Longimicrobium sp.: one gene and its partner. The protein of the gene in region 2 interacts with the protein of the main gene of each other region in a pairwise test. Links are inferred from orthologs where the notes say so. Each region holds a gene or a part of one and is shown on either strand. Other genes may lie near its edges.

Region 1 (3,877 bases), on a different replicon or contig from region 2:
TCGATGAAGCCCAGGTCGTTGATCCGGGCGTACGTGGTCAGCGAGTTGATCAGGCCGATGTTCGGGCCTTCCGGCGTTTCGATCGGGCACATGCGCCCGTAGTGCGAGTAGTGCACGTCGCGCACTTCGAAGCCGGCGCGCTCACGGGTAAGACCGCCCGGCCCCAGCGCCGAAAGACGGCGCTTGTGCGTCATCTCGGCCAGGGGGTTGGTCTGGTCCATGAACTGGCTGAGCTGGCTGGATCCGAAGAACTGCTGGATCACCGCCGACACCGTGCGCGCGTTCACCAGGTCGTCGATGTTGATCTTGTCGGGGTCCGACACGATCGACATGCGCTCGCGCACCAGCCGCGCCATGCGGCTGAGGCCCACGCTGAACTGGTTGGCGATCAGCTCGCCCACCGAGCGCACCCGGCGGTTGCCCAGGTGGTCGATGTCGTCCGTTTCGCCGCGCCCCTCGTGCAGCTCGATCAGCTGCCACAGGATCGCCAGCACGTCCTGCGCGGTGAGCGCCGTCATGCCGGCCGGCGGCACCGTGTAGCCCAGCGACTCGAAGGCCGGCGCCAGCCGCTGGTTGATCTTGTAGCGGCCCACGCGGCCCAGGTCGTAGCGCTTGTTCAGCGCCTCTTCCGTGTACTCCGAGTAGTCGGTGCTGGCCGCGGCCGTGCCGTTGCCGCTTCCCGTCAGCTCGCCGGTGACGACGAGCGAGGTGCGCGGCTGGAACAGCAGCCGCCAGACGGCCACGTACACCTGCACCACGCGGTTCAGCTCGTACACCAGCACGCGGCTGGGCTTGCCGGCCTTTTCGGTGCGGTCGTCGCGGAAGCTTTCCCACACGTAGCGAATGCCGCGCTCCTGGGCGAAGCGCAGCATGCGCTCCTCCACCGAGCGCTGCCCCTCGCGCGACATGGGGTCCACCGGCTGCGCGCCGCGCTCGGCCCACGCCGCCAGGAAGTCGGCGACGTGCATGATGGTGTCGCCCTCGGCCAGGAACTCTTCCTCGGTCCACGTGTCGGGCGCGGGGGCCGTGCCCGGGCGCACCAGGTTGTGGATGGCGAAGAGCGAGTCGAGCGTGCCGCGGGTGGGGTCCTTGGCCAGCGTGGCGCGCAGCGCCGAGCCGCTCTGGCTCGTCGCGCGGTACGTGGCCACCGACTCGATGCCGGCGCGCAGCATGCGCCCCAGCGTGTCGCCGTTGATCTCGTCGCCGGCACGCGCCACCAGCGCCGAAGCCACCACGGGAAGCGTGGTGACGCCGGCCTCGCGGAGCGACGCGTACAGCTCGGGGGTCACCCGGCGGCCGCGCTCGTACACCTCGCCCGTCGAGGGAAGCACGATGTCGCGGTACAGCACGGGGCCGTTGGGGCCCAGGACGGCCGGGTCCGGCACGTCCTCGGCCAAAAAGCCGTGGAACACCTCGCCGCGGCGGCCGCTTCCCGTGGCCTGCTCCAGCGTGTTCAGCGCGACGGTGTCACGCTTCAGGAACACGCCCAGGATGTCGGCGTCGCGGCTGAAGCCCACCGCGCGCAGCAGCGCCGTGGCGGGGAACTTCTTCTTCTTGTCGATGTGCACCGCCACCACGTCGTGGATGTCGAGGGTGAACTCCACCCACGACCCGCGGAACGGGATGATGCGCGCGCTGAACAGCTTGCTGCCGTTGGGGTGGGTGTTCTCTTCGAACACCACGCCCGGCGAACGGTGCAGCTGGCTGACGATGACGCGCTCGGCGCCGTTGATGATGAAGGTGCCCAGGGGGGTCAGGACCGGCAGGTCCCCCAGGTACACTTCCTTTTCGATGATGTCCTTGGGACGGCGCTCGTCGCCCACGTCCTCCCACACCACCAGCCGGAGCGTCGCCTTAAGCGGAGCCGCGTACGTCATGTCGCGCTCCATGCACTCCTCCATGTCGTACTTGGGCTCGCCCAGCGAGTACCGTACGAATTCCAGGGAGAAGTTCCCGTTGACGTCCGAGATGGGGAAGATCTCGTTGAAGACGCGCTCCAGCCCCACGTCCTCGCGCTCACGCGCGGCGGCGTCGGTCTGGAGAAGCGTATCGAACGCCCTCAGCTGCACGTCGAGGAGGTTGGGATGCTCCATCCCCGACGTCAGCTTGGCGAATGAGACGATCGGTTTGTTCAGCGTTGCCAAGTGGGTCTCCCTCTCAGCGTGCGTGGATTCGGAAAAGCGCAAACGACCCCGACCGAATGCGATTCGGCGGGGCGGCGTACCGTCCGTCGGAATTTGATTGTAGTCCTGCTCTGTGCCATGTGCCGCCGCGCTGGAGTAACCGGAAAGGGAAGCCGGGGCGGCCCACTGGCCGCGCCGGCTTCGCGGTCCGGCGCGCGGAGCCCCGGGGGGGTCCGCGCGCCGGCTCGCCCGGTTACTTCAGCTCGACGGTGGCGCCCTGCTCGGTCAGCTTGGCGCGCATGGCCTCGGCCTCGTCCTTGGTCAGGCCGTCCTTGACCGTCTTCGGAGCGCCGTCCACCAGGTCCTTGGCTTCCTTCAGGCCCAGGCCGGTCAGCTCGCGCACGACCTTGATCACCTGGATCTTCTTCTCGCCGGCGGCCATCAGCACCACGTCGAACTCGGTCTTCTCCTCGGCGGCCGGGGCCGCGGGTCCACCAGTCGCGGCGGCGGCGACGGCCACGGGGGCCGCGGCGGTCACGCCGAACTTCTCCTCGAAAGCCTTCACGAAGTCGGACAGCTCGAGAACGGTCATGTTGCCGATCGCGTCGAGCAGCTCGTCACGGGTAAGCGTCGCCATCTCAGGGGCTCCTTTAGTCTACGTTCGTTCGTACAGGAATGTCAGATCGGTTCCGGCCCGGGGCCGGCGTGCTCATGGGCGAAAGGGCCCTCAGGCCCCCGCCTCTTCCTTCTGCTGCCGGAGCTGGTCCACCGCGCGGGCAAAGCCGGCGATGAGCTGGCTCATTCCGCCCGCCAGGCGCGCCATGGGCGCCTGCAGGCCGCCGGCGATCTGCGCCAGCAGCACCTCGCGGGGCGGCATGTCGGCCAGCTGCCGCACCTGCGCCGGGTCGAAGGGCTTCCGGTCCACCACGCCCACCTTCACGGTGGGGCGGTCGCCGAACTCCCGGGCGAAGTCGGCCAGCACCTTGGCCGGCGCCACCGCGTCTTCGCGGCCGATCACCACCCCCGTGGGGCCGGTGAAGAAGCCCGCGATGTCGGGCAGCTCCAGGCCGTCGAGGGCCCGGATGGCCAGCGTGTTCTTGACCACCACGTAGTCCACGCCCTGCTTGCGCAGACGGCTGCGGAACTCGGTGATCTGCTTCACGCTCAGGCCGGTGAAGTCCGTCAGGTAGAACGCGCTCGCGTCGCCCAGCTTCTGCTGGAGCTCGGTGACGACGACGTTCTTCTCGTCTTTCCTCATCCGCTCAGCTCCGCCGGAAAAGGTTGGCATCCACCGGAACGCCGGGTCCCATGGTGCTGGAAACCGTCACCCCGCGCACGTACTGCCCCTTGGCAGCCGCCGGCTTGGCCCGGATCACCGTGTCCATGAAGGCGCTCAGGTTCTCTTCCAGCTTCGCCGGCTCGAACGACACCTTCCCGATGGGAACGTGCACGTTGCCCGTGCGGTCCACGCGGAACTCGATCTTGCCGGCCTTGATCTCGCGCACCGCGCGCGAAACGTCCATCGTCACCGTGCCCGCCTTGGGCGTGGGCATCAGGCCGCGGGGGCCCAGGATGCGCCCCAGCTGGCCCACCTGGCCCATCATGTCGGGCGTGGCGACGCAGACGTCGAAATCCAGCCAGCCGTCCTTGATCTTCTGGACGTACTCGGTGCCCACGAAATCGGCACCGGCTTCCTCCGCCTCACGCGCGCGGTCGCCCTGGGCGATCACGAGCACGCGGGCGGTCTTCCCCGT
Region 2 (7,706 bases):
GCATCGTTGGGAACGTTGGGTGGGTAGGGCTCAGCCGGCGTGCCGCCAGCGTCCCATCCCCATGTACTTCTGCCACCGGGTCCGCCGCAGCTCGTCGGCGGGCAGGGCGCGCAGCTCGTTCAGGTGGCGCACCAGGGCCTCCTTGAACGCCGCCGCCGCGTCTTCCCAGTTTCCGTGCGCCCCGCCGGCCGGCTCGGGGATCACCTCGTCGATCACCCCCAGCCGCTTCAGGTCGACGGCGGTGATCTTCATGGCCTCGGCCGCCTTGTCGCGGGCCGTGGCGTTCTTCCACAGGATGGCCGCGCACCCCTCGGGGCTGATGACCGAGTAGATGCTGTTTTCCAGCATCAGCACGCGGTCGGCGACGGCGATGGCCAGCGCGCCCCCCGAGCCGCCTTCGCCGATGACCGTGGCGATGCTGGGAATCTTGAGCGCCGCCATCTCGCGCAGGTTGCGGGCGATGGCCTCGCCCTGCCCGCGCTGCTCGGCGCCCAGGCCGGGATAGGCGCCCATGGTGTCGATCAGCGTGATCAGCGGGCGGTTGAACTTCTCAGCCAATTTCATCAACCGCAATGCTTTGCGGTAGCCCTCCGGGTGCGGCATGCCAAAGTTGCGCAGCACGTTCTCCTTCATGTCGCGCCCCTTCTGCTGCCCCAGCACCATCACCGACTCGCCGTCCAGCCGCGCCCAGCCGCCCACGATGCTGGCGTCGTCGCGGTACTGCCGGTCGCCGTGCAGCTCCACGAAGTCGGTGAACACCAGCTCCAGGTAGTCCAGCGTATAGGGCCGGCGCGGGTGGCGCGCCACCCCCACCCGCTCGATGGGCGACAGGTTGGCGAACGTGTCGGCCTTGAGGCCGTTGAGCTTGCGCTCCAGCGCGGCCAGCTCGGTGGTTACGTCTACGCCGCGCTCGCCGGCCAGCGTGCGGAGCGATCCGATCTGCTCCTCCACGTCGGCGATGGCGCGCTCGAAGTCCAGGTGGGCTACCGTTGCCACGTCGTGATTCCTTGCTGGGTCATCGTGCGGGGAGGTTCCCCCTCCCCCGGCCCCTCCCCCACAAACCGCGCGGGAGAGGGGGAACTTCGATCGGGGTTCGAGGGGCCGCCTCGCATGTCCAGGCAGCCCCCTCCCCCGGCCCCCTGCCCCCGCTTCGCAGGGGAGAGGGAGAACTTCGTGCCGGATGGGGCTGAGCCCCGCTCGCTCCGCGGGCGCCCCCCATCCCCAACCCTTCCCCCGCAAACCCCGCGGGGGGAGGGAGCCAGTAGAGTGCGCGTGTCCTGCCTTCGCGCGCTTGATTTACCCGTGCAGTCCGCGCAGGCGGACTTCGTGAAGTTCCAGCCGCGGTTTGAACCGCCGGAGCGAGGCCGGTGTAGGGAGTGCGCCCGGCTCTACTCCCCGCCGCTGCTGTTGATGCTGAATCCCCCGCCTCCACCCCCGCCGCGGCGGGGGAAGCGCTCTTCGCGCTGGATGGCCACCACGGCCGCCGCGTCGCGGTGAAGGCGGACGCGGTCGTCGCCCAGGGCCTCGCGAAGCTCCATCAGCAGCTCGTCGCGCGGGGCCACGCGAACCGCCCGGGACCGCAGGCGCGGCGCCTCGCCTTCGCCCCCGCCGTTCTTCCAGACGACGAACAGCGCGCCGGCGCCGGCATGCTTCGCCAGGATGTCCCTGGTCGCCGCGACGGCGGCGGGGTCCATCCCGGCCGACGCCAGCTCGATCTGCACGCCCACGTCGCCGCTTTCCCGAATGTCGCCCAGGGCCACGGCGCTGTCCAGGAAAAGGGGCGGGTCCTCCTCGTCGCGCTCGCGGTTGCTCACCGCGCCGCGGATGACGACGGGCGCGTCCTGCTTGAGGACTTCCTTGTATTTAGCCCACGACTCGCCGAACGCAAGCACCGTGGCCGTTCCGTGGAAGTCTTCGACGGTGATGCGGCCCCACTCCGAACCGTCCTTCTTGCTGATCTGCCGCGCGGCCTCGGTGACCACGCAAGCCAGCTCCACCTTGCAGTCCTTCTGGTTCTTGAGCATCGACGTGTTGCTGCGCGCCTCGAACAGCGCCACGTCTTCGCGGTAGCGGTTCAGCGGGTGGCCGCTGATGAAGAAGCCCAGGATCTCCTTTTCGCGCGCCAGCCGCTCGGTCTCCGTCCACTTGTCCACCTTGGGGAGCGGCGGGGCCTGCACCAGCGTGGCGGCGGCGGTGTCGCCCCCGCCCAGCAGCATGTCGAAGAAGCTGTCCTGCGCGCTCTCGCGCTCCTTCTGGATCATCTGCGCGTTGGCGAACGCCGAGTCCAGCCCCGCGAGCAGCTGGCTGCGCCCGCCGTCCTCGTCGAAGCCGTCGAGCGCACCGGCGCAGATCAGCGCCTCGAGCACGCGCTTGTTGCACAGGCGCAGGTCGATGCGGCTCAGCAGGTCGAACATGGAGGTGAACGGCCCCTCCGTGACCCGCGCGGCGATGATGGACCGCACCGCGCCCTCGCCCACGCCGCGGATGGCGCCCAGCCCGAAGCGGATCTTGCCCACGCCCTCGCCCACTACGGTGAACTTCCAGTTGCTCTCGTTGACGTGGGGCGGCAGCACCTCGATCCCCTCGCGGCCCACGCGCGGGATGAAACGACCCATCTCGCGGCACTGCGCGATGTACGACACCACGTCGTCGATCTTGTCGACCACGGACGACATCAGCGCCGCCATGAACTCGGCCGGGTAGTGCACCTTCAGCCAGCCAGTCTGGTACGCCACCAGCGAGTACGCGGCGGAGTGGCTGTTGTGGACGATGATGTCGTTCGCCACAAAGTTGTGGGTGCCCGGCACCTCCAGGTCGTACGTCTGCTTGTCGGCGACGTACTCGATGGATACCACGCGGTCCCACAGCACGTCGCTGTCCGCGTACGCCCGCAGCTGGACGTCGGCAAAGTGGTCGGCGAGCTGGCCGATGGTCCTGCGCGTGAACCCGATCTTATTGGGGTTGGTGCCTACGGGATAGAAGTCGCGCGACGAAACGTCTGCGGCGCGCTCCACCTGTGCCCAGGTCTGCCCCGACTGCTCCTTTGCCGCCCGCACCAGGCCGCGGACGGCGACCGGCACCAGGTCCTTGGAGGGCCCGCCCGCCGGCTGCGCCAGGACCAGCTGCTCCACGGCGTGCCGGCGCTCGGCGCTGAGGAAGCTCGCCGCTACGGTCATGGAAAAGCGGCGAAGGTTCTCGTTGCCGGTGACGAACACCTGCCACCCCGCCTTCCACCCGCCGCGATACGGGAACCTCACCTCCCGCACGCGGCCCAGGATGCCCAGGCGAAGGAGCAGGTGCTGAACCTGGCGGGCCAGCCGCGAGGACGAAGTGGCGTAGTAGACGTTGCGGTCGCCCACGTTGATGTGGCCGTCGCCGGCCCACATGCGGCTCAGGAGAAGGGCGATCTGCCGGTTCCTGAGCGTGAACGCGTCGGCGGGCACTTCCTTCTGCGTGGCCGTCTTCCCCAGCATTCCCAGCCGCCGGGCCCAGGCGAAGATCCCCGGCTCCTCGCGGCGCTCTTCGCGCGCCGCGTACACGTGCGTGGTGCCGTCCTTCTCGCCGAAGGTGCAGCGAACGTTGCCGAACGCTTCCGCCGCCGCCACGTAGTCCGCGATCTCGCGCGGGTCCTGGTTGTAGAAGTACACCGAGTGCGGGTGGCACAGGTTGCCTTCGGCCAGCAGGTGCCCCAGCGCGATCACCTCGTGCTCCGGCCACGTAGCGGAGCCTTCCACCGGGAGCGAGCGCGGCACCGCGATGTGCTCACCGGCATCCAGCGCGCCGAGCGCCTTCCATCCGCCCATGGTGAAGAACGGGTGGTTGTCCGTCGCCTCGATCTCCCGGCCGGACTCGGTACGCAGGCGGTAAACGGGCTTGATCCCGTTGTCGACCACGTCCGCGACGGCGCCGTGGCCCAGCTTCAGCACGTCGGTGTGGCAGGTGGCCACCGTACCCAGGGTGGCGCGGCCGTGGTACAGGTCGTCGATGCGCACCAGGCGCCCGGTCGAGGAATCCAGCACCTCCGTGTCGCCGGGCAGGCACTTGTTGAATCCGTACCGTCCGAACGCCTCGATCTGGTCCGACAGGTCCTGGATCTGCTGGCGGGGATGGCCCTTCTCCACCGCCTTCTCCACGAACTTGCCCAGCTCCTTGGCGATCAGCTCCGCGTCCTTCTTGCCCACCGCCTTACGAAGCACGTCGGCCTCGGCCAGCGTGAAGCCGGAGAGGATCTGCGCGATGCGCATCACCTGCTCCTGGTACACGATCACGCCGTAGGTGGGCTGCAGCACGTCGGCCAGCTCGGGGAAGGGGTACTTCACCGGCTCCTGCCCCAGCTTGCGCCGGATGTACACCGTGTCCATCCCCATGTCCAGCGGGCCGGGACGCAGCAGCGCGTTGGCGGCGACGAGGTCGTCGAAGCGGTCGGCCTTCATCTGCCGGAGCTTTTCCGTCGCCAGCGCCGATTCGAACTGGAACACCCCCGCGGTGCCGCCGCGCGCCAGCATGGCGTACACCTCGGCGTCGTCCAGCGGAATGTCTTCGGCGCGCGCGTACTCCTCGCCCGTCGTGGGGTGCTTCAGCGCGCCGTAGCGGCGGCGGATGTCTGCCACGGTGTCGTAGATCACCGTGAGCGTCTTCAGCCCCAGGAAGTCCATCTTGAGCATGCCGGCCTTTTCCAGGCACGTCATGTCGTACTGGGTGACGATCACCGACTCGCCGTTGCCGCCCGAGCCCTTGGTGCTCTGCGTGCAGACGGGGACGTACTCGTCCAGCGGCCCGGGCGCGATCACGACGCCGGCGGCGTGCACGGACGAGTGGCGCGAGAGTCCCTCCAGCGTGGACGAATACTCCAGCAGCTGCCGGTATCGCGCGTCCTTTTCGTACAGCTCCTTGATCTCGGGGATCTTGTCGCGCGCCTCTTCGACGGTCAGCGAGTACGCGGGGCCGTTGGGGATGAGCTTCGCCAGCTTGTCCGTCTCGGCCGGCGCGAAGCCCAGGGTGCGGCCCACGTCCTTGATCACGGCGCGGCTCTTCATCGTCCCGAAGGTGATGATCTGGCCCACCGCGTCGCGGCCGTACTTGTCGCGCACGTACTCGATGACCTCGCCCCGCCGCTCGAAGCAGAAGTCCACGTCGATGTCGGGCATCGACACGCGCTCGGGGTTCAGGAACCGCTCGAAGAGCAGGTCGAACTTGATGGGGCAGCAGTCGGTGATACCGGTGCAGAACGCCACGATGCTTCCCGCCGCCGAGCCACGCCCGGGGCCCACGGGAATGTCGTGGTCGCGCGCCCACTGGATGAAGTCGGCGGTGATCAGGAAGTACCCCGAGTAGTCCATCTTGGGGTTGCTGATCACGCTCAGCTCGTAGTCGATGCGCTCCACCAGCTCCGGCGCGAGGGCCGTGCGGGGGTCGGCGCCGGCGGGGGCGTCCTTGGCGTAGCGCTCCATCGCGCCGCGCCACACCCAGTCGGCCAGCATCTCGGCCTCGCTGGTGAAGCCCTTCTCGGCCACGGGGAACGCGGGCACCTGGTATCCCTTGGGATAGCTCCAGTTGCACTCGTCCGCGATGCGCAGCGTGTTCTCGAGCACGTCGGGGCGCCCGGGAAACCGCTCGCGCATTTCGTCGGTGTTCTTGAAGTACAGCTGCCCGTCGTACTTCATGCGGTTGGGGTCGCTGAAGTCCTTCCCCAGCCCGATGCACAGCAGGACGTCGTGCGCCTGGTGGTCGTGCGCGTTCAGGAAGTGCGCGTCGTTGCTGGCCACGACGGGAACGCTCATCTCCTGCGCCAGCTTGAAGATGCGGCGATTCAGCTCTTCCTGGCCGGGGCTGTCGTGGCCCTGCACCTCCAGGTAGTAGCGGTCGCGGAAGGTTTCCTGGTGCCACGCCACGGCGTCGCGCGCTTGCTCCCAGCGGTCTTCCATCAGGTGCTGCGCGACCTCGCCCGCCAGGCAGGCCGAGGTCACGATCAGCCCCTCGGAGTACTTCTGCAGCACCTCGCGGTCGATGCGCGGCTTGCCGTAGAACCCCTCGGTGTAGCCGATGGAGGTGAGCTTGGTGAGGTTCTTGTAGCCCTGGTAGTCGCGCGCGAGAAGTACGAGGTGGTAGTAGCCCTTTTCGCCCTTGGCCTTGCTGCGGTCCGTCCGCGCGCCCGGCGCCACGTACGCCTCCATGCCCACGATGGGCTTGATCCCGGCCTTCTTGGCGGCCTCCTGAAAGACCCACGCGCCGTACATGCACCCGTGGTCCGTGAGCGCCAGCGCAGGCTGCTCGAAGTCCTTGGCACGCTTGATCAGGTCGCCGATGCGGTTGGCGCCGTCGAGCAGCGAGTACTCGGAGTGGCAGTGCAGGTGAACGAACGACATGGGCCTGGAGGGCTCCCGAAGCGTGGGTGACGGTATCGCGAAACTGCTTGCTGCCCAACGACTTGCGCTGGGTGTGCGCCGGCGCCTCTGTGGTGGGGAGGTGCCCCGGGAATATGGGGCCGCGAGCGCCGGATGGGAAGGTGAACGGGGTTTGTACGTGGCCCGCCCGGGGCCAAAATCAAACCCGTCAACGGTAACCCGCGGCCTGCAGGTTGAACAGTTCGGCGTAGCGGCCATCCAGGGCCAGCAGCTCGTCGTGCGTCCCCTCCTCCAGCACCCGCCCGTGCTCCAGGACCACGATGCGGTCCGCCATCCGCACGGTGCTGAAGCGGTGCGAGATCAGGACGGCCATCTTCTCGGCCGTCAATTCCGAGAAGCGCTGGAACACCTCGTACTCGGCGCGGGCGTCCAGGGCGGCGGTGGGCTCGTCCAGGATCAGCAGCTGGGCGTCGCGCATGTAGGCGCGCCCCAGCGCCACCTTCTGCCACTGCCCGCCCGACAGGTCTACCCCGCCTTCGAAGCGCCGCCCCAGCATCTGCCCGTAGCGCTTGGGGAGCGCCTCAACCACCTCGGACGCCAGCGACCGCTGCGCCGCCCCCTCCACCCGCGGACGGGCGGCGGCCGGGTCGCGCGCCAGGTCGCCGATGCGGCCCACGGCGATGTTCTCTTCCGCCGTCATGTCGTAGCGCACGAAGTCCTGGAAGATCACCCCCGCCTGGTCGTGGAGATCCGCCGGGTCGTAGTCGCCCAGCGGACGGCCGTCCAGCAGCACGGCGCCGCGGGTGGGCTCGTACAGCCGCGTCAGCAGCTTGGTGACGGTCGTCTTTCCCGCGCCGTTCTCCCCCACCAGCGCCAGCCGCGCGCCAGGGCGAATGCGGAACGACACGCCGCGCAGCACCCACGACGGATCGTCGTCGGGGCGATCGGCGGCGCCCTCCTCCCCGTCCGGGTAGCGGAACCAGACGTCGCGGAACTCGAACCCCTCGCGGATGGGATCGGGGAAGGGGAGCGACGCGTCCGTGCGTCGGATGGACGGCTGCAGGCGAAGGAAGATGAAGAGGTCGTCCAGGTACAGCGCCTGCTCGTACAGCTCCGTGGTGGAGAGCAGCATGCGCTGGATCAGGTCGCGCGAGCGGGAAAAGGTGCCCGCCAGCAGCGTCAGGTCGCCCAGCGTCAGCCGGCCCAGGACGGTGCGGTAGATGATGGTGGCGTAGGCCGCGTAGTAGCCGAGGGTCGAAAGAAGGGTAAGGCCGGTGCTGGCGAGCGAACGGCGGATGGCCAGGCGCCGGTTGGCCTCGTAGAACCCGTCCGCCAGGGTGCGGTACTGCTCGATCAGGTACG

Evidence for each region. The genes of interacting proteins can lie anywhere in the genome.
Region 1: the proteins of dnaE (region 2) and rplL interact in binary tests that used the Escherichia coli proteins (3 or more experiments, as listed by UniProt). The link is inferred for Longimicrobium sp. from one-to-one orthologs.

The regions. Positions count from the first base shown.
Region 1 is NZ_DATBNB010000205.1:1,925-5,801, forward strand. What follows is about bases 1,069-3,877. They hold rplL (50S ribosomal protein L7/L12), read right to left. Parts: upstream 2,761-3,877; coding sequence 2,377-2,760; downstream 1,069-2,376. Other genes in these bases: rplJ (50S ribosomal protein L10), read right to left, coding at 2,851-3,381; rplA (50S ribosomal protein L1), read right to left, coding at 3,386-3,877. UniProt on the Escherichia coli protein: The binding site for several of the GTPase factors involved in protein synthesis (IF-2, EF-Tu, EF-G and RF3). Is thus essential for accurate translation.
Region 2 is NZ_DATBNB010000558.1:5,210-12,915, reverse strand. The notes cover bases 1,189-6,758. They hold dnaE (DNA polymerase III subunit alpha), read right to left. Parts: upstream 6,366-6,758; coding sequence 1,389-6,365; downstream 1,189-1,388. Other genes in these bases: VIB55_RS15280 (ABC transporter ATP-binding protein), read right to left, coding at 6,553-6,758. In the rest of the region: VIB55_RS15290 (acetyl-CoA carboxylase carboxyltransferase subunit alpha), read right to left, coding at 31-996; more of VIB55_RS15280, read right to left, coding at 6,759-7,706. UniProt on the Escherichia coli protein: DNA polymerase III is a complex, multichain enzyme responsible for most of the replicative synthesis in bacteria. This DNA polymerase also exhibits 3' to 5' exonuclease activity. The alpha chain is the DNA polymerase catalytic subunit.